DNA from 3 places in the Alkalihalobacillus pseudalcaliphilus genome. Region 2 is predicted to be linked to each of the others. Evidence: riboswitches for the same ligand, from Rfam matches in the RefSeq annotation. Region 2 holds a riboswitch; each other region holds the start of a gene.

Region 1 (8,083 bases), 330 kb from region 2:
TTTTCATCAACATTAGGATCTGCTTCACTACATGCAATGAGTAGTAGTGCTAAAAAACTCCACATGATTAAATTCTTTATCTGTTTCATCATTAACCCCCTCCACCCATATTTTAACACAAAAAAAGACAAGTTAGCGCTACCTTTTAATGAGGTAATAACTTGTCTTTTATATGAAAGTTACTTATGGGCGGTAGGGTGTGCCTTGAAGTTAGCTCGTCATCCATCTCGCGATCAATGACCTTAGTAGGACAGTGCTCCCTGTTTGTTCAGACCGACTCCTACTGGTGATCGAGTTGTAAACGGGCCAACAGTTTGAACAGTCGCCACTACGTCCCATAGGAGTCTCCGCATGTCTTGCTACATGTTTAATCTACGTTAACTGGTTGTACCAATGTCTGGCTGCATCGACTTCTTCTCTTGTTAATTGATGCCCGCCACCTGTCCAAAACTCTTCGACGGTTGCCCCTGCTTGTTTTAAATCTGCTATTAAATGCTTGGTATTGTCCATTGGGATAATCGGATCCCTTTCTCCCGCTCCAATAAAAACATGCTTATTTATTAATGTAGGTAAAGTAATATCTTTTAATGGAACCATGGCGTGGAATAAAATCGCTCCTTGAAAAGCGTCTTGGTAATGATACATTAAGCTTGCAGCAATATTAGCTCCATTTGAATATCCCACAGCAATGATTTTTTCTCGGTCGAAGCCATACTCTTTTGAGGCTTTGTCCAGATAATCATATAACTCCTTGGTACGGAATTTTAAATCCTCTTCATCAAAAACCCCCTCGGCTAATCGTTTAAAGAATCGAGGCATCCCATTTTCTAATACATTACCTCGAACACCTAATACACTTGCTTCAGGATCAATCATCTCGGCAATCGGTAAGAGGTCGTGTTCATTGCCTCCCGTTCCATGTAATAAAACAATGGTCGGTTTTTTTGAATCCCCTTTTTTAAATACATGATTCATATTCATTTTCCTCCTAAATAGATTAAGACATCAATCTAAAACTTCTTATTTATTATCTACATGATTAAAGCTAAAAGTAAAGTAATCTACTTACTTTTCTATATTAAATAATCTTTAGAGCAGATTTTGAAATGTTTTGTTTCATTCATTTAAAGGTATAAAACAAACAAGTAATTAATTTCAATTAAAAAAGGAGCTGTTTTCAAATGTTAATCGAATTAAGTAAATTAGAAAAATTCAAAATGAAAGCACTTGATGATGAATTAGGTTCTGTCGATGACATTATTTTTGAAGGTCATTCTTTTGATATACGTTACGTTGTAGCCGATACGAGAAAATGGTTTGTAGGAGGGCATGTCTTGCTTAGAATGGCAGCATTTGGAGAATTAAATCTCCCTGATGAACTCGTCTCTGTCAATCTAACCAAAGAACAAATTAAAAATAGTCCAAAACCATCTGACCATGAACCATTCTCCCGTTCATTTGAACAGCGTCTCAACGACCATTATGGCTGGGACCATTACTGGCTACAAGCACCAGGTGGAATTCCTACGAATTCAGGGCCTACATTTGTTGGTCGCCAAGCCTATGTACCTGGTTTGTTATCAACCAAAGATGAACAAATACCTTTAGGTGTCGATGAAAATGAAGCAAGACAAACTACAGATAAACCTTCTCTTCAGAGCTTTGATCACTTAAATAAATTCCATGTACACGCAAAAAATGGCGAAGTAGGCAAGCTTGTTGATTGTATCATCGATTATAATACATCTAAAATTAGATATTTAATCGTCGATGTTGGCGGCTTCTTATCTAAAGAGCTCGTTGCTATTACACCTGATATGTTAAGTGAGATTTCTCATTTTGACAGAACGATAACTGTCACCGTAGAAAAAGGTTTAATTGAAGAAGCACCTGAGTTTGATTATGATAAACCATTCACTCGAGAAAATGAAGAATTGATTTACCGTCATTATGGTATGGCACCATATTGGGAACTGTCAGAATCAACGAAATAGTTAATGACAATTACTCCCTCTCAAAACGAGTTTGATGTTGTTCATCAAGCTCGTTTTTTATATGTTAACCCCCATCTTAAAGCAGTAAATCACGCTTAAATCGTCAAAGAAATAAGTTTTTCCCATTATCAGCTCCTAATCCTACATAGTAGATTGCTTTTTTCAAGTTAGCTACTCCACAATTGTCAAATAGTTTATAAAATTTCTAAAAGAATTACTTTATTTTTTTGTCATTTTTTAAGGATTGTTGGCGATAGTTTATAGTACAATGGGTCACATGTGATTTTAGACAACCGTCTTCTAGTAAGTCATATTAGTCTGAAAATTATAGAATTATAAGAGTTATGAGGAGTGTTAGTATGGAGACACAAGCAAAGAAATCGCTCTTTAATCGATTTTTGACAATGGTTGAGGTAATTGGAAACAAGCTTCCCCACCCTGTCACTTTGTTTGCAATTATGGCAGGTATTGTTATTGTCTTATCTGCGATTTTATCAAGTTTAAATGTTCAAGTTGAAAATCCTGCAGAACCTGGAGAAGTGTTACAAGTTAAAAACCTTCTTTCAGCTGAAGGTATTAATTATATGGTTTCGGAAATGGTTAATAACTTTATTAACTTTGCTCCACTAGGTATTGTTCTAGCGACGATGCTTGGGATAGGTGTTGCTGAAAGAAGTGGGCTCATAAGTGCTGCCCTACGTGGCCTGGTCACTTCAGTACCAAAAAGATTAATAACAGCTACACTTGTATTTGCTGGTATTATGTCTAGTTTAGCCGCAGATGCTGGTTACATCGTATTACCACCACTAGGGGCATTATTATTTATTGCAATTGGTCGTCATCCACTTGCAGGTATGGCTGCAGCTTTCGCAGGAGTATCAGGTGGTTTTGCGGCTAATATTTTTATAACCGCATCAGATCCAATGCTTGGGGAACTTACGAGACAAGCTGCTGCTACATTTGATCCGGCTTATGCTGCCAATATTAATATTGCGATGAACTGGTACTTCCTTATTGCATCCGTATTTGTGATCACATTAGCTGGTACGTATGTAACAGAAAAAATCGTTGAACCTCGTTTAGGTAAATATCAAGCTGATAAAACGAGAGACGAAGCTGAAGAAAAAATAAGTTATTTAACCAAACGTGAAAAGTGGGCTCTATTTTATTCAGGACTAGCTATGTTCATAACAATCGCTGTTATTTCTCTTCTTGTCGTACCTGAATGGGGACCAATGCGTGGTGATGGAGACAATCCGATTATTCAATCACCATTTATGAACTCACTCGGTATACTTATTTTATTCGTATTCTTAATTCCTGGACTTGTTTACGGGATGATTATGCGTAACATTAAAAGTGATAAAGATGTTGCTCATCAATTAACGGATACCATGGCCTCAATGGGTATGTTTATCGTACTAGCCTTCACTGCAGGTCAATTCGTTGCTTTCTTTAATGAGACGAATATGGGTATTGTTTTAGGTGTTTATGGTGCTGAATTTTTAGAAAGTGTTAATTTAACAGGGATTCCTTTATTACTTGGCTTTATGGGAATTACGATGTTAATTAATCTATTTGTCGGTAGTGCTTCGGCGAAATGGGCCATTATGGCACCCGTATTTATTCCGATTATGATGCAATTTAATTATTCGCCTGAATTTATACAATTAACTTACCGTGTAGCCGATTCAACAACTAATGTCATATCTCCGTTAATGCCTTACTTTGCGATTATTATTGCTTTCGCTCAAAAGTATGATAAAAAGATGGGGATTGGAACACTCGTATCAGTTATGCTTCCGTATGCGATTGTATTTACGATCGTTTGGACCATTATGTTGTTTATTTGGATGGCGTTAGGTATCGACATCGGTCCAGGTTCTCCCATTTATTATAATAACTAATTTGCAAAACCGTCCTTATAATACTAGGGACGGTTTTTTTATGATCTTTAATTAGCTCTTTTATAATTGAAATATGGTACATGAAATTATTTTTAGTTCAATAAAAAACACGACCAAAATGATCGTGTTTTAGTTATTATTATAATTTAACAACGTTAGCTGCTTGAGGACCACGGTCACCTTCAACGATTTCAAACTCAACAGCTTGACCTTCGTCTAAAGATTTGAATCCTTCGCCAGTGATTGCACTGAAGTGTACGAATACATCGTTGCCTTCTTCAACTTCGATGAATCCAAAACCCTTCTCAGCATTGAACCATTTAACTTTTCCTGTTTGCATGAAAAAAACTCCATTCTGTTTATTACTTAATATGCTCATCGTCTTTACTTCAGGTAAATCGGCATTTCACATATTATGACGATAAACATACAGCCATATCTTTGCCCCTCATAAAATGTGAAAAATATTCAAAACTTTTAACGATGAATAAAGTCATTTTAGCATAGTCATTTCTACGATGCAAGCATAAATTCCTTAAAATGACTAGGCCTTGCCTGTCATAAGCAAGGCCAGCTATCAACTAATTTCTACTATAATAATCATTAATCATTTCCAAAATCGTAGGTTCTTCCTGCTCTGTTTGTGTTTTTTTCTCTTCATGATTATTCATGATACCCCTCCTAAGCAGAATTTTTATTTTTTTCTGTCTCTTTCATACACTTATTATAGATCATTGTATTATAAAAGTAAAGTGTTTTTAAATCTGTTTTAATACAGATGTTCCTTTTTCAAAAAAAAAGCCATGACACCGTTAAAACGATGCATGCAGTGATTGAAATCATCATTTGTTCATTTTTTTGTCAATTTCACCTAACATCTCATCTGCGTCTTTACCTGTGCGATACTCAATCCCTTCAGCAATTCGATTACCACCTAATAATACAATAGCGAAACCTACAAAGAAGCAGCTAATTAAAATAAGAAAAAAAGTCATCATCTCCTGCAATCCCTCCCTGCTCACATAGTCCAATGTATGAGGAAACAGAAAAATTGATGCATAAGATTGCAAGAAGATTCCAATACTAGATGTATCTATTTTGTTAGAATGAGGAGGATGATGTAGTGAAGAAACCATGGCTTTTTTTCCTACTCGTATTATTCGTATTAGCAACAGGCTGTCAAATGGACTCAGAATCACAAATAATTGAGGATTCTCAAAAGGATACGAAACCATTTGGTTTTCAAGGTGTAGCAAGTGATAAAGATAAACATCGAAAAGAAGGGTTAGCAACACAAGAATTACATCTGTACGCAGATGCGACTGGTCAATATCTAAGTAATGTCATAGAAGACTTAGAAAAGCATAAAGGCTTTTTTGAAAATCAACAAGATATGCGAGCAGCTGATTTGTTTTTAGATTCATTAGCCGACATTCGCACCGAGACAGTTGAAATAATTAATCTTGATCGTCCTAAAGCTTTTAACTCATTCCATGAAATTCATTTGAGTATGTTAGTTGAGCTTGATATTTTGGACAGAGTTCTTGAAGACTTGCGTGATCCTTTTGACACCAAACAAATTGAATCAGCTCGAGTTCATTACGAAAATTCTATTATTGCTTTTAAAAATTTAGAAAGAGAATGGTTTTCTGTTTCAGAAGAATATGGAATTTATTAAAAAGAATGGCTGCTCTATTCGATAGAAAATAGACAGCCATTTATGATTAACGGAATAATTCTTTGAATTCAGCCATCATTCCTTTAAAGGACCGAAAAGGAAAACGCCCTTCTTCGTGGTTCTCAAAAGCTTCCATTCGATTAATGATGGTTCTCTTGGTTGTGACTATCACTTCTTTATCAATATCATATTCATTGGCGTATGCTTGAACGGTTTTCTCCACCTTATTTTGATGTTCATGATGACCACCACTTGATTCAATCCCCACTAAAATTTGCTCATTTGTCTCTACGATGTGAACATCTTGAATCGTTTCAAGGCTAAGTAGGGCTTGTTTAAAATTTACGTTTTCTTGGTAATTGTGGTTTTCTTCTTTAGTTGTTAATATCTTCGTTTGATGTGGTGGATATAACTCTTTTATTTTTCCAGGTCTGTTATTCATTACTCCGTTTGATGTTAAGCCTTTTTCTTTTAGACCGATATTTCTCTTATAGCCGTGAACTCCTTCTTCATACGGAGATTTTTTCTCTGTTAATTGTAAGACCGTATCGTCTGGAACAAGCATATCTGAAATAGGGCCTTCATGGCTACGCACTTCTTGGATACCTACACCACTAAACGTATTTTGTGGATTCGACTTCGCTCCTAGCGGCTTCTGTTGTTCAGTCACACATCCACTCGTTATAAGCATCGTCAAAATGACTACTGAAAACAAGAAATTTTGTTTTTTCATGCAACCCCTCCTCTCTTCTTTTATTTTGCACATAAATAAGAAATTCAACGAGGTAAATTTAGGCTCAGACATATTCTTATTGTCGAATCATTTCTACTTTTAGCTAATTATGACTAGTTTTATGGAAAGACTTTCATTTATTGTCTGTTCTTCATATAATAAACCTTGTGTGAAAGCGTTGAATATAAATGAACTAATGAACGATAAAAAACAATGGAGTGGGAAAGATGAAAAGAAGACTAATTGAATCAAAACGAAGTCAAATGCTACGTTTAGCCAAAAAATACGGGTTTACATCTGCACAAACTGTCCGCTGTAGTCAAGAATTGGACGAGCTCCTAAACGAGATTCAAATCCCAATTATCCGTAATAAAATTTGATCATTTTATTACAATGCGTAAATGTGAGCTGAAACCATTGCAATGTGCTTTATCTTTTGATAAGGTAGAGTCACAAAGTGAATAATCTTTACTTCAATAGTTGAAGTGAGGGTAGAGGTGCAAACTTCATGAGTAGATATGTGTAGAAGGATGAGTCTTCATGGATACATATTTAAAGGGAATTTTGCCGAAGCTAAATAAAATACTCATCTTTTATTTAGTTGGGACTGTGACTTAATAAGTACAGGACTGTCATATAGCTGGCTAAGGCTATATGGAGGGCTATCTCACGCATTGGAATGATTGTGTATACACATTTATTGCCATGCAGCAATGAGATCCTTCATTGTTGTTTTTTTGTGTTGATTCACAAATATAAAATTTAGCCCATATAATTATATGAACGATACTGAAATTGAGGGTGAGAATTATGAATTTAGGACGAGTTATAACGGCGATGGTTACCCCATTTAATGCTGAGCAAAGGGTGGATGTTGCCAAAACAAAACAATTAGTGGAGCATTTAATTTCAAATGGAACAGATGCACTCGTAGTCGGTGGTACTACAGGCGAGTCACCTACTTTGACACATGAGGAAAAGCTACAACTATTTAGAACGGTCGTTCAAGTGGTCAATGGTCGGATACCTGTTATTGCTGGCACAGGTTCTAATTCAACACAAGCTTCGATTGAATTAACAAAGGAAGCAGAAAAAATTGGCGTAGATATGGTTATGCTTGTTGCACCATATTACAACAAGCCTTCTCAAGAAGGTTTATATCAACATTTTAAGGCGATCGCTACATCTACTCATTTGCCTGTGATGCTATATAATATTCCTGGAAGAAGTAGTGTTAATATTAATGTAGATACCACTTTACGTTTAGCCCAAATTCCTAATGTTATTGCGACAAAAGAAGCGAGTGGCGATTTAGAGGCAATGTCTGCTATTATTGCTCAAGCTCCGGATGGCTTCTTATTATATAGTGGTGACGATAGCTTGACGTTACCAGTTATAGCTATTGGTGGAGCCGGAGTTGTTTCTGTTAGTTCTCATGTGATTGGTAATGAGATGCAACAGATGATTCAAAACTATATGAGCGGGCAAGTTCAGATTGCTGCTTTACAGCACCGTGAGTTATTACCTTTAATGAAAGCTTTATTCGCTACACCTAATCCAACTTCTGTGAAAGCAGCACTCGAATTAAATGGAATTTCCGTTGGATCTGTCCGGTTACCTTTAGTTCCTTTAACAACACAAGAGCTTGAGCTATTACAATCATATTTACATCGTTCTGTTAGTTTTTTTGTTAGCTAATTTAGCGTGTCTAAGGGTGAGAATTATGTTCTCATCCTTTTTTGTATGAAAGTGAACTGTGGAGCGATAGTTT
Region 2 (8,083 bases):
GTAATTCTTTTGAAGAACCGATAGAATATAACGTCGTTCCAGCATCGCCGACTAATGAACGACCTGGCTCAATCCAAATTTCAGGAATATTCATTCCTAATTCGGCCGATTTTTGTTTCACGATCGCAATCATTTCACGTACATAATTTCCGACCGGTAAAGGTTGGTCCTCTTCTGTATAACGGATACCAAAACCGCCACCTAAATTCAAGACGGAAGACTCAAAACCAAGCTCATCCCGCCATTGCTCAAGAGAGCGATAAACCTTCTCTACAGCCATAACAAAACCAGCCGATTCAAAAATTTGTGACCCAATATGACTATGAACGCCTAATAATTCAATGTATTCTGCCTTTAATGCTCGTTTCACTGCTTCCGTTGCTTGCCCACTTTCAATATCAAATCCAAACTTCGAATCCTCTTGACCTGTAGAAATATATTCATGAGTATGTGCTTCAATCCCTGGAGTAATCCGGAGCAAGATTTTCATCAACTTCCCTTTCTCCCAACTAATACGCGATAACTGATCAAGCTCATAGAAATTATCAACGACCACACAACCAATCCCAGCGTCTACCGCCATTTCTAATTCAGCTATACTCTTATTATTGCCATGGAAGTGAACCTTCTCCATTGGTACACCTGCTTGTATCGCCGTAAATAGTTCTCCACCAGAAACAACATCAAGGCTTAGTCCAAGCTCATCCGCTAATTGAAACATCGCGAGGCAACTAAACGCTTTACTTGCATAAGCCACTTGGTAAGGTATCCCTTCATCAATAAAGGCTTGTTGGAAAGCAGCTGCTCGCTCTCGAATAAGAGATACATCATAAATAAAAAGTGGTGTTCCAAATTGTTTGGCAAGTTGAACCGTATCTACTCCTCCGATTTCTAAGTGTCCAAACTGATTAATATGACTAGTTCCATGTATATACATAATATCTCTCCCTCATTTGTTCTCTCTATATAATCAACACATCACGACTGGATTGTTCATTTCTGTTAAAAGGTAAAAGAAAAAACAGCTAGTGTTACCTAGCTGTTCGCCGACGTAACCCCACTAAAAAATGAATAGTCCTCCACTGATTCCTCAGTGACAGTGCGTTATTTCTTCAATAACACCCCAGCTCTACATAATGTGGTACATATGTAGGCTTCGGCAAGTCGACCTTTCTACTCATATCTATGCGTTCCACCCGCTCCATAAGTATACTGATTCTTCCTGCGCCTCTACCCCACTTTTACATGAGGTTCATGAAATTGTTGCTCTAACTTTACCATAATCATACGCCGTTCGCAACACCAACATGCCTCATATATGTAGACTATTCATTTTTTAAATCCTGTTTAACAGGATCCTGTGGATTTACAATACTTGGACGCCAACGCATCGATGGAACATTGGCTCTAATTAAGATTTGCCATAATGCCGGTGGGTCAAAAGGAATAAATGGCCAAAAATAAGGCTTGTTAAATGGTTTTATTGCCGTCAAACAGAAGATTAGTATTAACGTTCCCACAACAAAACCAGGAACTTTAAATATCCCAACTAATAAGACAAGGGCAATTCGAATGATTCGCAAAGCCACCCCTAGTTCATGACTAGGTGTAGCAAACATACCAATAGCACCTAAAGCGACATACAAGATAACTTCTGTTGTAAAATAACCTACCTCAATCGCCATTTCACCTATTAATAAAGCTGCGACCAAGCCAAGGGCTGTGGCTAATGGTGAAGGTGTATGAACAGCCGCCATCCTCAGTAGCTCAATCCCAAATTCAGCAAATAAGATTTGTAAAAGAATCGGGATATTATTCGTCTCCTCAGGACCAATGAAATCTAGAGCTGCAGGTAATAAAGTAGGTTCAATAACGAGCAACAACCAAAAAGGAATGATAAATAAAGACGTTGCAATTCCGATTGTTCGTACCCAGCGTAAAAATGATCCGACTGCAGGTGCTTGCCTATATTCCTCCGCATGCTGTATGTGATGAAAGAAAGTGGTCGGTGTAATAATGACACTTGGAGATGTATCAACCATAATCACAACATGACCTTCTAATAAATGGGTTGCCGCTACATCTGGCCTCTCCGTATAACGAACAAGAGGAAATGGATCATAACCTTGTTTAACAATGTACTCTTCAATCACCTTATCGGCCATCGTTAGTCCGTCTATTTCAATCGAATCTAACTCTTTTCTAATAATATCAACTAGGTCAGGATCGGCAATACCATCTATATAAGAAATACAAATATCTGTTTTAGAGCGTACGCCGACTTGAGTAATTTCATGTCGTAAACGCTCATCTCGAATCCTTCTTCGCACTAAGGCCGTATTCATGATGATATTTTCAGTAAAACCATCACGTGCACCACGAACGACACGTTCTGTGTCTGGTTCCTCAGGTCCACGCCCAGGATATTGACGAACATCGATAATAAATGCTTGATCATATCCTTCAACGATAATAAATATTAATCCCGAAAGCATTTGTTTAATCGCATTATTGACTTCTCTCGTCTCTTCGACTTGGACATGTGTGAGATGGTTTTTTATAGCACCAAATACATCTGAAGATTTTCGGTTCCTAGCGCCTAGATCCATTAATTCTTTCATAATCTCAATGATATATAAGTTATCAGTAAGACCTGTTACATAATAAATCCCAATCCGATGATCTAGGATTTCTAACTCACGAACACCGATATCGAAAGAAATATCTAGCTTTAGCCGTTCTTCTAGATAGGCAATATTGTCTCGATAGCTCTTATAAAATAGCGGTTCATCCTTATAATCTCTTTTTTTTGTCAAGGTTACCACTCCTTTCTAAAATAATTTGTACTGCTTGCATTGTGATCGGGGCACCTTTTTTCACATCATCAAAACCTCCCATTTTACCTATATCACCAATGCCTACGACTACTGGTATCTCAAATTCATCAAGAATATATAAAGTATCTCCGTTAATTCTGCCAATTTCTAAGTCTGGGAAACCATTTTTATCGACTCCATACTCGGTTAAATGGCCAAAACGGTCTATAGAAATATCAACTTTGGCCCACTCCTTACTATGTGTCGCAGATGCTACAGCAATTGCTCCAATGACTTGGATCATAGGCTCATCGTACACAATCCTCATCGCATGTTCACCAAGCCCCTCATATCTTGAGCCACAATCATCAAACATGACAAAAACTGGGTTTTTATCTGCTTGTAAGATTAATTCAATTAATTCTTGCCCTGTTAAATGCGTTGGATTTCCTGCGGATTGAGCTATACAAAGTCCACCTATTTTATTGGCTACATATTGAATCGTTTTTAATGCAGCCGCGTCCCCATCGGTAACTACAATTACTTGCTTTTGCTCCAAACACCATTACCCCCTCGCCTTAAAAAATATAGCAGCTAAAAAACTAAATAAGATAGCAGAAGAGAGACCACCAGATGTAACCTCAAACATCCCCATACCTATTCCAATAAACCCTTCTCTGCCACCCTCTTGCATCGCTCCATGAACGAAAGAATGCCCAAAACTAGTTATCGGTAAAATAGCCCCTGCCCCGCCAAAATCAATAATTCGGTCATAAAGATGAAATCCATCTAACATGGCACCAAGTGTTACTAATACACATAATGTATGAATCGGTGATAAGCGAACGAGATCCAGTAAAGCTTGTCCTAAGAAACAAATCACACCACCAACTATAAAAGCTGCGAGATATTCCATTACATGTCCTCTCTTTCAAAGGCAACCGCATGGGCAATCGTCGGAATCGACTGCTTTTGATAAATCATAAAAGGGTTTAATAAAGAGCCCGTTGCAACAACGAGAACTTTTTTAAATACACCTTTCCTCATCAATTTAAATACATGACCAAACGTTACGACAGCACAACATGCTGCTCCACTTCCACCTGCATTGACGGCTTGATCGGTATAATAAATCATCGTGCCACAATCATCATACGTATGTGAAAGCTTTATTTCCTCTTCTTCCAATAGCTTATGCAAAATCCCAGATCCTACACGTGCCAAATCACCCGTCAAAATACAATCATAATCTCCAACAGACGTTTTCGTATTGTCTAAGTGACTTTTAATCGTTGCAGCCGCTGCTGGGGCCATCGTCGCTCCAAACTGAAACGGGTTTTTCATATCATAATCGACGACTGCACCAATCGTTGCTGCTGAAATTTTTATGTTCGTCTTTTTCTGACTCAATATACATGCTCCTGCTCCAGTAACTGTGTATGAGGCCGTTTCCTGCCTTTGATAGCCAAATTCATTTGGATAGCGAAATTGTCTCTCACTAGCAGCATGATGACTACTCGTAGCTAGTAAAATTGAATGGGCAAAGCCACCATCAATCATCATTGCTCCAATCGCCACCGCCTCCATTACAGTTGCACATGCTGAAAAAACCCCCAGATAAGGGATAGCTAATTTTCTTGCATTATAGTTAGAAGTAATCATCTGATTAAGTAAATCTCCAGCAATGAAAATATCAATGTCTTCTTGTTTCCTATTTGCTTTTTTTAACGCATGTGTAATTGCATCTTCCATGAGCTTTCTTTCTGCTAGCTCCCAAGACTCTTCGCCACAATATAAATCTTGATAGGTTTGGTCAAATGATTCCGAAAGAGGGCCTGCCGCTTCTTTTGGACCAGCAACGGTGCCGCTTGATTCTACATAAATCCCATTTTGAAACGTCCACGTTTTCATGACCGACCATACCCCTTCTAACTAATGAATAATGTAGTGTATTATTAAACGAACAAGCCCTACCAAATAAGAAGACAAAACCCCAATTGCAATAATGGCTCCGGTTAATTTGAACATATGAGCTCCAATACCATAGACAAGCCCTTCACTTTTATATTCTAATGCTGCACTGGTCATCGCATTCATAAAACCGGTAACAGGAATTAACGTACCGGCTCCAGCAAATTGTGCGATTTTATCAAACCAACCAATTCCTGTGATTATCGCTGTTAAAAGGATAAAAGTTGACATCATTAATGCCCTTGCCTCTATTTCATTAATGTCCAAAAAGAGGAGGTATAGATTACTAAGCCATTGACCAAAAACACATAATATACCGCCCACAACAAACGCTTTGATACCTCGATTAAAAAAGCCACGCTTAGGCTGATATAGCTCGATATTTTTATGATATTGATTGACTTTTTTCAAATCTTGTTCAGCCATCGCTTCTCTAACCTCCGTATTTTCCGTACTACTCTCGACTTTGATAGTATGTGACAAGGTCATATTTTCATTCGGAATAGAATTGATTTCCACAGATTAATGGCACAAAAAAAGCTTGCCAAGGCTTCACATTTTTCTGAAGCACTGACAAGCTAGAAAATTCTTATTAACTTTCTCGCATCCACTTGAGTATTTCTTTTGGTGTAGCATTTTTACCATACATAAGAATTCCTGTCTTAAATACTTTTCCAGCTAATTTGATGAATAACCAAATCGTTACAAAAAGGATTAGCATTGAAATAATCACTTCAATCCACGGCCACTCTTCAAGCATCGATAAACGTATAATCAAGACACCCGGGGCGGTTAGCGGAAAATAACTTCCAATTTGGGCGATTAACCCTTCAGGATCAGAAAGAATTGGACCTAATAAAATGAACGGTAACCATGGTATCATAAAAATAATCCCTTGAAAGTTGCTAGTTGAGCTTACTTCATCTACCGTTGCTCCTATCCCAACAAATATAGCAGCAAATAATAAATAACCTGCAACAGCGATTAATACAAGTACAAGTAATTCTGGAACAAATAAATAGCTCAATAATGGAAAGTCAACATACCATGTTAAGAATGGCAGAATAATCGCTATCCAACTCGCAACCTGTATGACACCTAATACAAAGTATCCAATAATTTTACCTTGCATGAGCTCATGGGGTGTGATTGATGACAAAATCATTTCAGACACTTTTTCTTTCTTCTCTTGTGAGGCACTTGTAAATATCATCATGCCAGTAATCACAACTGAAAATAGAATAACACCCGCAAATATTCCGGGAACAAGCCTTTCTAAAAAGGAGAAAGCCCCTCCTGCTTCTTCAGCCTGATCTGTTTCCGACTCAGCTTGTGCGATAAATGACACAGGCATACTCGCTATTTCAATTTCATCATTTTCGAACCCAAACAATTCTAACTGTGCTTGTTTGACAAACGGCTGTATCGCTTGAAGCTGGTGTAGATCAGTTTCTGATAAATCCTCACTCAGATATGTTGGAATTTGACCGGACCTTATATGTTCTTCTTGAAATGAGACCATAACGCTATTTTCCTTATCATCTAAAAAAGCGGCCGACGGCGTCTCTGTCGTTAATTCTACATCCCAATCTAATGAATCTGCTAAACCTGTAGAGTCAATTGTTGACCACACCTCTAGTGGATCCTCCACATATAAAGTTAAAGAATTTTGGTCGGTTTCACCACCTGAATTAAATAACATCGGAATGGAGAAAAATAATATAAATAAAAGCGGTGTTGATAATATGGAAATGATAAATGATTTATTTCGTAAGTTACGTTTTATTTCCCATTTAGCTACTTTCATACTATTTTTCATATACATACCCTCCTTTAAGACGATCAGAAGCAATATCAATAAAGATTTCGTGTAAGGAAATTCGATCAATTTTTAGTTCCTGTATATCTAATTCAGAAGGTATTAGTCGAATCCATTTATTCACATCGACATCGTTTTCTAAAAAGAGAGTTGCCCTATCACCTGTTTGCTCCACTCTTACAACATGAGCTATTTTTTCTAGAGCATTCTTTTCGTTCACACCTTGAATCGTACATTTAAAGTTAGCAAATTTCCTTTTCACATCATCTAATGTTCCATAGATGACTTTGCGGCCTTTATTGATCATAAATAAGCGGTCACACAACTCTTCAACGATATTCATTTGATGTGAGGATAATAGGATCGCTGTTCCTTGATCAGCTAGTGCTTTTATTTCCTTCTTAAATAGATCTTGGCTGACAGGATCTAACCCTGAAAATGGTTCATCCAAAATTAAGAGCTCTGGCTCATGAATAATCGAAGCGATAAATTGTACTTTTTGTGCCATTCCTTTTGATAGTTCTTCAATAGAACTTTTATCTTTGCCTTCTAATCCTAATTTCTCCAACAACTCTAACGCTCTTGTTTTCGCCTTATGTAATGGATAATCTTTTAAATCGGCAAAATATAATAATAAATCAATGACTTTGACACTTTTATAGAGTCCTCTTTCTTCAGGTAAGTAGCCTATTTTTTCTCTTGGGACATGGCGTACTTCTTTCCCTTCGTACAAAATCTTCCCTTCTTCTGTATACATGATCCCTAATATGCTACGAATAGATGTTGACTTTCCTGCCCCGTTAGGTCCTAGGATTGCCATAATTTCACCCTTTTGGACTTCAAAGCCGATGTCTTCAATGACTTTTTTATCCTTAAATGATTTTCCTAGTCCTTCGACCTTTAGAATTGCAACCATTCTTTATTTCCTCCTTTGTTTTGATTCAACCCACCCTTATGCTTACGTATAATAGCAGCTTTAGGTTTCATAAGTTTTATATAAAAGTTACTTATGGGCGATAGTTTGTGCCCTGAAGTTAGCTCGTCATCCATCTCGAGATAAATGACCTTAGCAGGAAAGTGCTCTCTGTTTGTTCAGGCCGACTCCTGATGGTGATCGAGTTGTATACGTGCCAACAGTTTGAACAGTCGCCACTACTTTCATCTTTGTTGGTGGCGAAGTGAATGGGGCTTCGCCATGTGGGTTTTTGTATGAAAGTTAGTGCGAACATGGAGCGTTACTCGTCGCTACCGAAAATTATGCTTCGCTAGGGTACGACTAATTCTTAATTTCAAGAGCTCATTGTGACATCATGCCGCTTTTTCAGCACGCAACCCCGAGATTCCTTGTTTGCTCGGGCTTGCTACTCCTTTTTCAGCCCGCAACCCCGAGATTCAGCGTTTGCTCGGGCTTGCTACTCCTTTTTTCGCTCGCAACCCCGAGATTCCTTGTTTGCTCGGGGCTGCTACTCCTTTTTCA
Region 3 (8,083 bases), on a different contig from region 2:
CGACAATTAAGGCTTGTATTAGCGGAGCGGCAGCTCTACCTTTGGATACGCAAGAAACGTTTGAAAATGTAACTGGCGGAAAATTAGTAGAAGGATACGGGTTAACAGAATCGGCACCTGTAGCAACGGCTAATTTAATTTGGGGTAAAAGAATACATGGAAGTATTGGCTTACCATGGCCAGATACGGAAGTGGCTATTGTGAAACCTGAAGGTGAGCAAGCTGAAGTGAAAGAGATAGGAGAAGTAGCTATCCGTGGACCGCAAGTAATGAAAGGCTATTGGAATCGTCCAGAGGAAACGGAAAAGACCTTCCTAGGTGATTGGCTTTTGACGGGTGACATGGGTTATATGGATGAAGATGGCTTCTTTTATATTGTTGACCGGAAGAAAGATATGATTATTGCAGGTGGTTTTAATATTTACCCAAGAGAGATTGAAGAAGTATTATTTGAACATGAAGCAGTGGCAGATGTAGCCATCATTGGGGTCGCAGATGAATACCGTGGTGAGACAGTGAAAGCATTCATTGTCAAAAAAGAAGGTAAAGAGGTGACGGAGAAGGAATTAGATGAATTTTGCCGTAAGCATTTAGCCGCCTATAAGGTTCCTCGTATTTATGAATTTAGAAAAGAGTTACCGAAGACGCTGATTGGAAAAGTATTAAGACGAGTTCTTGTGGAAGAAGAACAACAAAAATCAGCGAAGGCTAGTGAAACAGCTGATAAAGAAGCATAAAATCAAGGCAAACAAAACAGACAGGCAGGTTTGTCCGTGCTTGTCTGTTTTTTTATGGCTTGGACGATAAGTTAGAGAGCAGGGCCAAGAAAGAGTAACTGGTCGTGACTTTATTAGGAGGCTAAGGGTTGGGGGGGCTCGGAAGTCGTCATCACGCTTTGATGACAACATTAACGCCTCTCCACGCCATTTCCTTGTCCTCACCCCGCTTTGATGGCAACATAAAAGTCCCTTCACTCGATTTCGTTGTCGTCACTTTTTCTTTCCGACTTATTGTTACTTCCCGTCCTCGCTTTTCCTACAACATAGCTTCTCTTTTTGTCAGCTTCAAAGTGTACATGGTTATTTTATCGTTTTTGGGTATTCCTAGATTAGCCTTTATAGAGTACAAACGGGGAGCAGGGATACGAGCAAACGTGGAATCGCGGGGTTGCGAGCGGAAAAACTTAAAGAAACCCCGAGTAAAAGCGGAATCGCGGGGTTACGAGCGGAAAAACTAAGAGAAACCCCGAGTAAACGGAGAATCGCGGGGTTGCGAGCGGAAAAAGCGGGAGAAACCCCGAGTAAACGGAGAATCGCGGGGTTGCGAGCGGAAAACTAAGAGAAACCCCGAGTAAAAGCGGAATCGCGGGGTTGCGAGCGGAAAAAGCGGGAGAAACCCCGAGTAAAAGCGGAATCGCGGGGTTGCGAGCGGAAAAAGCGGGAGAAACCCCGAGCAAACGTGGAATCGCGGGGTTACGGGCGGAAAAAGCGGGAGAAAGCCCGAGCAAACGTGGAATCGCGGGGTTACGGGCGGAAAAAGCGGGAGAAAGCCCGAGCAAACGTTGAATCACGGGGTTACGGGCGGAAAAAGCGGGAGAAAGCCCGAGTAAAAGCAGAATCGCGGGGGTGCGGGAAGAAAAAGAGGAAGAAACCCGAGCAAACGCTGAATCTCAGGGTTACGGGTGAAAAAAGAGGGAGAATGCCCGTGCAAATGAAGAATCACGAGATTATGAACGGAAAAAGAGCTCGTAACCCCAAGGAAGTAAAGTGTATGGAGATACGAGGAAAAAAGCATATAAACGCAATCAAAATGGATATAATAAAACCCGAGCAATACATTCGCACACATTTTACGATAATGTTATAATAATGAATGTAAGAAGAAATTGTCTTTGATGAAGGAGGCTATTATCCAATGGCTATTGTTAATGTAACAGACCAAACATTTTCACAAGAAACAAGTGATGGTGTCGTTTTAGTTGACTTCTGGGCACCTTGGTGTGGTCCATGTAAAATGATTGCTCCAGTACTTGAAGAATTAGATGCTGACATGGGTGATAAAGCAAAGATTGTTAAAGTAAACGTTGATGAGAATCAAGGAACAGCTGGAAAGTTCAGTGTGATGAGTATTCCAACACTACTTGTACTTAAAGACGGTGAAGTTGTTGACCAAACAGTTGGTTTTCAACCGAAAGAAGCTTTAGCAGAACTCATTAATAAGCACCTTTAAGAGTATGAGAAAAAGCGAGTAGCCATGTAGCTACTCGCTTTTCTTTGACCCTGCTCTAGATACGTGCATCGTGTAATCCTTGAAAAGGCACTTCTGTCACTTTCATGGTAAAATAATAGTAATGGATAAAAAGGTGGGAGACATATGAGCCGTTTAAAAGAGAAGCTAGCGGTTTTACCAGATAAGCCAGGCTGCTATTTAATGAAGGATGAGCAGGGAACGATTATTTATGTGGGTAAAGCAAAAGTGTTAAAAAACCGTGTGCGTTCCTACTTTACAGGTTCTCATGATGGTAAAACACAAAGGTTAGTAAGTGAGATTGTAGACTTTGAATATATTGTAACCTCTTCTAATATAGAAGCACTTATATTAGAGCTCAATCTAATAAAAAAGCATGAACCTAAATATAATGTGATGCTCAGGGATGATAAATCATACCCTTATTTAAAAGTAACCAATGAAGAGCATCCACGTCTAATTACAACGAGGCAAGTAAAAAAAGATGGTGGGAAATATTTTGGACCTTATCCTAATGCAGGAGCGGCTAATGAAACCAAAAAATTATTGGATCGACTTTACCCGTTAAGAAAGTGTCGAACCTTACCTGATAAGGTCTGCTTGTATTATCATATCGGACAATGTTTGGCACCTTGTGTCAATGAAATTTCTAAAGAGACAAATCAAGAATTAGTAAGGGAAATCACAAAATTTCTACGTTCAGGACATGACGAAGTTAAACAACAGATTACAGATAAAATGATGCAAGCATCTGAAGAGTTAAATTTTGAGAGAGCCAAAGAGTTAAGAGATACGTTAACTTATATGGATACCGTTATGGAAAAACAAAAAATGTCGATTAATGACCGAATTGATCGGGATGTTTTTGGCTTTTCTTATGATAAAGGTTGGATGTGTGTACAAGTCTTTTTTGTTCGTCAAGGGAAATTAATTGAAAGAGATGTCTCGATTTTTCCTTTTTATAAAGAGGCCCAGGAGGATATTCTTACATTTATCGCCCAATTTTATAGTCAAAAAGAGCATATCAAACCAAAAGAAATTTTGATTCCAGAGATTGTCGATCAAGAATTGCTTGAATCTTTTCTTGAAGTAAGCGTGACAGTTCCAAAAAAGGGGAAAAAGAAAGAACTATTAGAACTCGCTAATGAAAATGCGAAAACGTCATTAATAGAAAAGTTCGCCTTAATTGAACGTGATGAAGAACGTACAGTCAAGGCTGTGGAACGATTAGGGGAAGCCTTACAAATCAAAGCCCCGTATCGAATTGAGGCTTTTGATAATTCCAATATTCAAGGTACGGACCCAGTATCGGCAATGGTTACTTTTATTGATGGAAAACCGAATCGCAAAGAGTATCGAAAATATAAAATTAAAACGGTAGAAGGTCCGGATGATTATGCCTCAATGCGAGAAGTAGTTAGAAGGCGTTATTTACGGATTTTGCGTGAGAAGCTACCGATGCCTGATTTGATTGTCATTGATGGTGGTAGAGGGCATATTGCAGCTGCTCAGGAGGTTTTAGAGGATGAATTAAACGTAACGATACCGATATGTGGATTAGCGAAGGACGAGAGGCATAAGACTTCTCAGTTACTGAAGGGAGAACCGCCTATTGTAATTCCTTTAAAAAGAGATAGCCATGAATTCTATCTATTACAACGAATTCAGGATGAGGTGCATCGTTTTGCGTTAAGTTTTCACAGGCAAACTCGCTCGAAATCATTTCTACAATCAGCCTTGGATCATGTTGCAGGTGTCGGAGAAAAAAGAAAAACAAAATTACTAAAGCACTTTGGTTCATTAAAGAAAATGAAAGAAGCAACAATTGATGAGTTAGCCTTAGATGGCATTCCATTACATGTAGCAAAAAGCATTTATGAAGCTTTACATGAGGAACAAGGTGAATAAAGTTTCAAGCAAATAAATCGAAAATTTTGCTTGCATAGGGGATAAGGTTTTGTTAAACTCTTAACTAATTGAATAAGCCATACTTCTTTTTTAGGGAGTGATGGTAGAGGAGCAAAAACGATTAGTAAGGCTTTGGAGGGGAATGAGCCCCATTGAAGATGCCTAAAAGGCGAATTTGCCGAAGTTTAGAAGGAACTCAGATCCTTTTATGCTGGACTTATGTTAAATAGGCATAAGGCTGTCACATAATCAACCCAGGGTTATGTGGAGAACTATCTCACGTGGATAAAGGGAGCTATGGAGCGGCTTAGTATGACAAGCAACGTGAAGGGATCTCCTTTTTCGTTGCTTTTTATTTTTGCCTTAACCATCGAGCTTTTCTTGTGGGATGAAAGTGGGAGCAAAAAGAGAGGATGAAGGAATTGGCTAGAATCGTACAAAAATATGGTGGAACCTCGGTTGGTACAGTAGAGAGAATTAAGCATGTAGCAAATCGAATTGCAGAATCCTTTACTCAAGGGAATGACCTAGTTATAGTCGTCTCTGCGATGGGAAAATCAACGGATACTTTAGTAGAAATGGCTCAAGCACTCACTGAAAACCCGAACAAAAGAGAAATGGATATGCTTTTAACAACGGGCGAACAAGTAACGATTGCTTTATTAACAATGGCTTTGCTGGAACGTGGCATAGATGCCATTTCATATACTGGCTGGCAGGCTGGAATTGAGACAGATACACAGCATGGAAATGCACAAATTCAAGATATAAATACAACTAAAATTGAGGCGGCTTTACATCAAAATCAAGTAGTTATTGTTGCTGGTTTTCAAGGAATTTCACAAGATAGTCAAATTACAACATTAGGTCGTGGTGGTTCCGATACAACGGCGGTTGCCTTAGCTGCTGCATTACAGGCAAAGCGATGTGAGATTTATACCGATGTTACAGGTGTATTCACAACGGACCCACGTTTTGTGAAGGCGGCTCGAAAGCTTCATTCGATTTCGTATGATGAAATGTTAGAGATGGCTCATTTAGGGGCGGGGGTTTTACATCCAAGAGCCGTCGAGTTTGCCAAAAATTATGATGTCCCACTTGTCGTAGCGTCAAGTATGGTTGAAGAAGAAGGAACGATCATTGAGGAGGTAGTCTCTGTGGAAAAAGGCTTAGTAGTAAGAGGAATTGCATTTGAAAATGATGTAACCAAGGTGTCAGTGGTAGGATTACCTAATGAAATGAATACGTTGGCAAGACTCTTTAGTACGCTTTCACGACATTTTATTAACGTTGATATCATCGTCCAAAATGAAACAGACTCAGAGCATGTAACCATTTCATTTACCGTTACACAATCGACTCTTACAGATACGATATCAGCTTTAGAGAAAGCACAGATGGAATTAAATTATGAAAACATCGAATACGAATCAGGGTTAGCCAAAGTGTCCATTGTTGGGTCGGGTATGGTATCTAATCCGGGTGTTGCTGCTCAAATGTTTGATGTCCTTGCAAATGAAGCCATTAGTATTAAGATGGTCAGTACTTCAGAAATTAAAGTGTCTACGGTCATTTCAGAGGATGATATGGTCATTGCTGTGGAAGCATTACATGAAGCTTTCCAGCTAGCAGAAGAAGTCGCCCACGAGGTGCTTTAAAAGAATAAGAGAATAGCCAGGGCTGAAACCTGTGGCTATTCTCATTCATCAATCCGTTATGAAACGGAATCATGTTTATCAGACTTAATATGAAAAACGACATATTTTCGTTTTATATCGTAAGTAGCTTCAGTCATTTGGTTTTGCATCTGTTCAATTTGTTGAGCCAAAAAGCCAGCTTCAAGTTGGTAGCAACGGGAGTCGTTTTTTCCCATCCAGTCACCACTGAGCTCTAATGTTTTTGAGGTTGCTTTATTTTTTTCTATTTCTAATGTACCCCATCCAGCATGTGCAAAAAAAGTAATGATTTCATCGAATGTATGTAAAGCATATTTGCGAGCTAGTGATTTTCCGCCCCAATATAAAATGTTTTCATGCTCTGTGCCTAATAATTCTTGTAACAAGTCATTACGAATTAAGTCATAATGAAATAAAGGAGGAGCCTGCTGCTCAACTTGTTCTTGCTCGATTTCTTCATTTTTTGTCTCTTGTTCCATAAAAACCACCCTCTCCGTCTTTTATTATACATAGATTCAAAGGAATTATCTCTATGATAACGAACACAAATTATGTAAAATTTAATAGCTTTCAGCAGAATATCAAAGACATGAGATGCTGTCGTACTTCTTGAGAGCGGTGGTCGACATGATCAGGGCGAAAAATAGCCTGGAACCTGTCGATGAAGGGCAGTGGTCGACATGATCAGGAGGAAAAAAAGCAAAGAACCTGTCGACGAGGAGCGGTGGTCGACATGCTCAGGAGGAAAAAAGGCTAAGAACCTGTCGATGAAGGGCAGTGGTCGACATGCTCAGGAGGAAAAATGGGCGAGAACCTGTCGATGAGGAGCGGTGGTCGACATGATCAGGATGAAAAAAGGCTGAGAACCTGTCGATGAAGGGCAGTGGTCGACATGATCAGGGCGAAAAAAAGCAGAGAACCTGTCGATGAGGAGCGGTGGTCGACATGATCAGGGCGAAAAATAGCCTGGACCCTGTCGATGAAGGGCAGTGGTCGACATGATCAGGATGAAAAAAGGCAGAGAACCTGTCGATGAAGGGCAGTGGTCGACATGATCAGGATGAAAAATGGGCGAGAACCTGTCGATGAGGAGCGGTGGTCGACATGATCAGGGCGAAAAATAGCCTGGACCCTTACCAATAAACATAAAATTGTACCTCTCCCCTTCACTTACTGGCACTTCATTCAATTTTATTTGTACTTTTTAACTGGTGGCATTTCGTTCAACTAGAATTTCTTCTTCACTTGCTTGGTGGATTTTCGTTTAATTAGATTTTGTTCTTATCAATTTAAATGAGTGTTGTAAGAATGATATTGAACTTGAGAATGAGCAGTACCCAGCGGATGAAAAATTATGTAGAATCCTGCGGCACGCGGTTGTCTCGGAGCATAATTTTCGGTAGCGACGAGCAACGCTCCATGTTCGCACTAACTTTCATACAAAACGTCCATGGCGAAGCGGGGATCATTTCGCCACCAACAAAGATGAAAGTGTGGTTTAGCTCTTTAGCTCTTTAACTGGTGGCTTTTCATTCAATAACGGTATTGAGGATTCTCATATTATGCGTAGCCACGCCACTTTTTGGGTGTTACCCGCAAGGGTTTTCCCAAAAAGATTCAGCGCACCGCACAACCAGCCACCACCAACAAAAAGAGAGAGTAGTAACCCATCAGGATTAGTATCAAAAATCTAAGTGTTTTTGGAGCGTTAGCCAAGCTTGCTTGGCAACTTCACGCCACTGCGTGAAGTTTTGAAAATCGAAAGCATCTTATCAGATGAATTTATTCATCTGATAAGATGCTTTCGATTTTCAAAACGGACCAAAAACAAAAACCGAATGGTCAAGTTATCTCGAAAAGTGAGCATGACTCATTGAACTTTCATACAAAAGCCTATTATATTTAAATACCATAAAAATATATTCGTAATTTTAAGTTTATTTATAGAATTGGAATAACTGTTATTATTAATAAGTGTTTCTTTATAAAAAAGTAATTTAACGCTTTCAAACAACAGAATTATTTGATAAGTTAGTAATGGAGATTTCCTATAAAATAACATAAAAAGTATGTATCCGTTTTCTTGACGACAAGATCTGATGGGAGTACAATAAATTTGTCGGATTTTTTTCACATAATCTTACCAAAAGATTCAAAAGTGGAACTGGTACAAAGTATGTTATGTCTCGGGGGAGGTACATATTTATACGAAAGAAAAATGTAGTTGAAACCATTTGGACAAACAGGATAGG

What was found. A riboswitch is a leader RNA that binds a small molecule or an ion and turns the genes downstream of it on or off. The one in region 2 is predicted to bind lysine.
Region 1: another riboswitch for lysine. It lies ahead of dapA (4-hydroxy-tetrahydrodipicolinate synthase); the one in region 2 lies ahead of lysA (diaminopimelate decarboxylase).
Region 3: another riboswitch for lysine. It lies ahead of PQ479_RS10500 (aspartate kinase); the one in region 2 lies ahead of lysA (diaminopimelate decarboxylase).

Annotation. Positions count from the first base shown of each region.
Region 1 covers NZ_JAQQWS010000001.1:403,934-412,016, reverse strand. The annotation lists gene PQ479_RS02020 (penicillin-binding transpeptidase domain-containing protein) at 1-89, opposite strand, end outside; gene PQ479_RS02015 (alpha/beta hydrolase) at 373-975, opposite strand; gene PQ479_RS02010 (PRC-barrel domain-containing protein) at 1,182-1,994, shown strand; gene PQ479_RS02005 (AbgT family transporter) at 2,354-3,901, shown strand; gene cspD (cold-shock protein CspD) at 4,041-4,241, opposite strand; gene PQ479_RS01995 (hypothetical protein) at 4,744-4,899, opposite strand; gene PQ479_RS01990 (hypothetical protein) at 5,025-5,579, shown strand; gene PQ479_RS01985 (YhcN/YlaJ family sporulation lipoprotein) at 5,626-6,312, opposite strand; gene PQ479_RS01980 (aspartyl-phosphate phosphatase Spo0E family protein) at 6,540-6,692, shown strand; lysine riboswitch at 6,797-6,985, shown strand; gene dapA (4-hydroxy-tetrahydrodipicolinate synthase) at 7,123-8,010, shown strand.
Region 2 covers NZ_JAQQWS010000001.1:730,094-738,176, forward strand. The annotation lists gene lysA (diaminopimelate decarboxylase) at 1-937, opposite strand, end outside; lysine riboswitch at 1,065-1,241, opposite strand; gene PQ479_RS03520 (spore germination protein) at 1,326-2,816, opposite strand; gene spoVAEA (stage V sporulation protein SpoVABEA) at 2,794-3,375, opposite strand; gene spoVAE (stage V sporulation protein AE) at 3,382-3,732, opposite strand; gene spoVAD (stage V sporulation protein AD) at 3,732-4,727, opposite strand; gene spoVAC (stage V sporulation protein AC) at 4,749-5,213, opposite strand; gene PQ479_RS03545 (ABC transporter permease) at 5,380-6,606, opposite strand; gene PQ479_RS03550 (ABC transporter ATP-binding protein) at 6,596-7,522, opposite strand; gene PQ479_RS03555 (hypothetical protein) at 7,955-8,083, shown strand, end outside.
Region 3 covers NZ_JAQQWS010000004.1:85,925-94,007, forward strand. The annotation lists gene PQ479_RS10480 (long-chain-fatty-acid--CoA ligase) at 1-737, shown strand, start outside; gene PQ479_RS10485 (hypothetical protein) at 1,184-1,558, opposite strand; gene trxA (thioredoxin) at 1,915-2,229, shown strand; gene uvrC (excinuclease ABC subunit UvrC) at 2,374-4,155, shown strand; lysine riboswitch at 4,252-4,438, shown strand; gene PQ479_RS10500 (aspartate kinase) at 4,578-5,813, shown strand; gene PQ479_RS10505 (YslB family protein) at 5,870-6,310, opposite strand.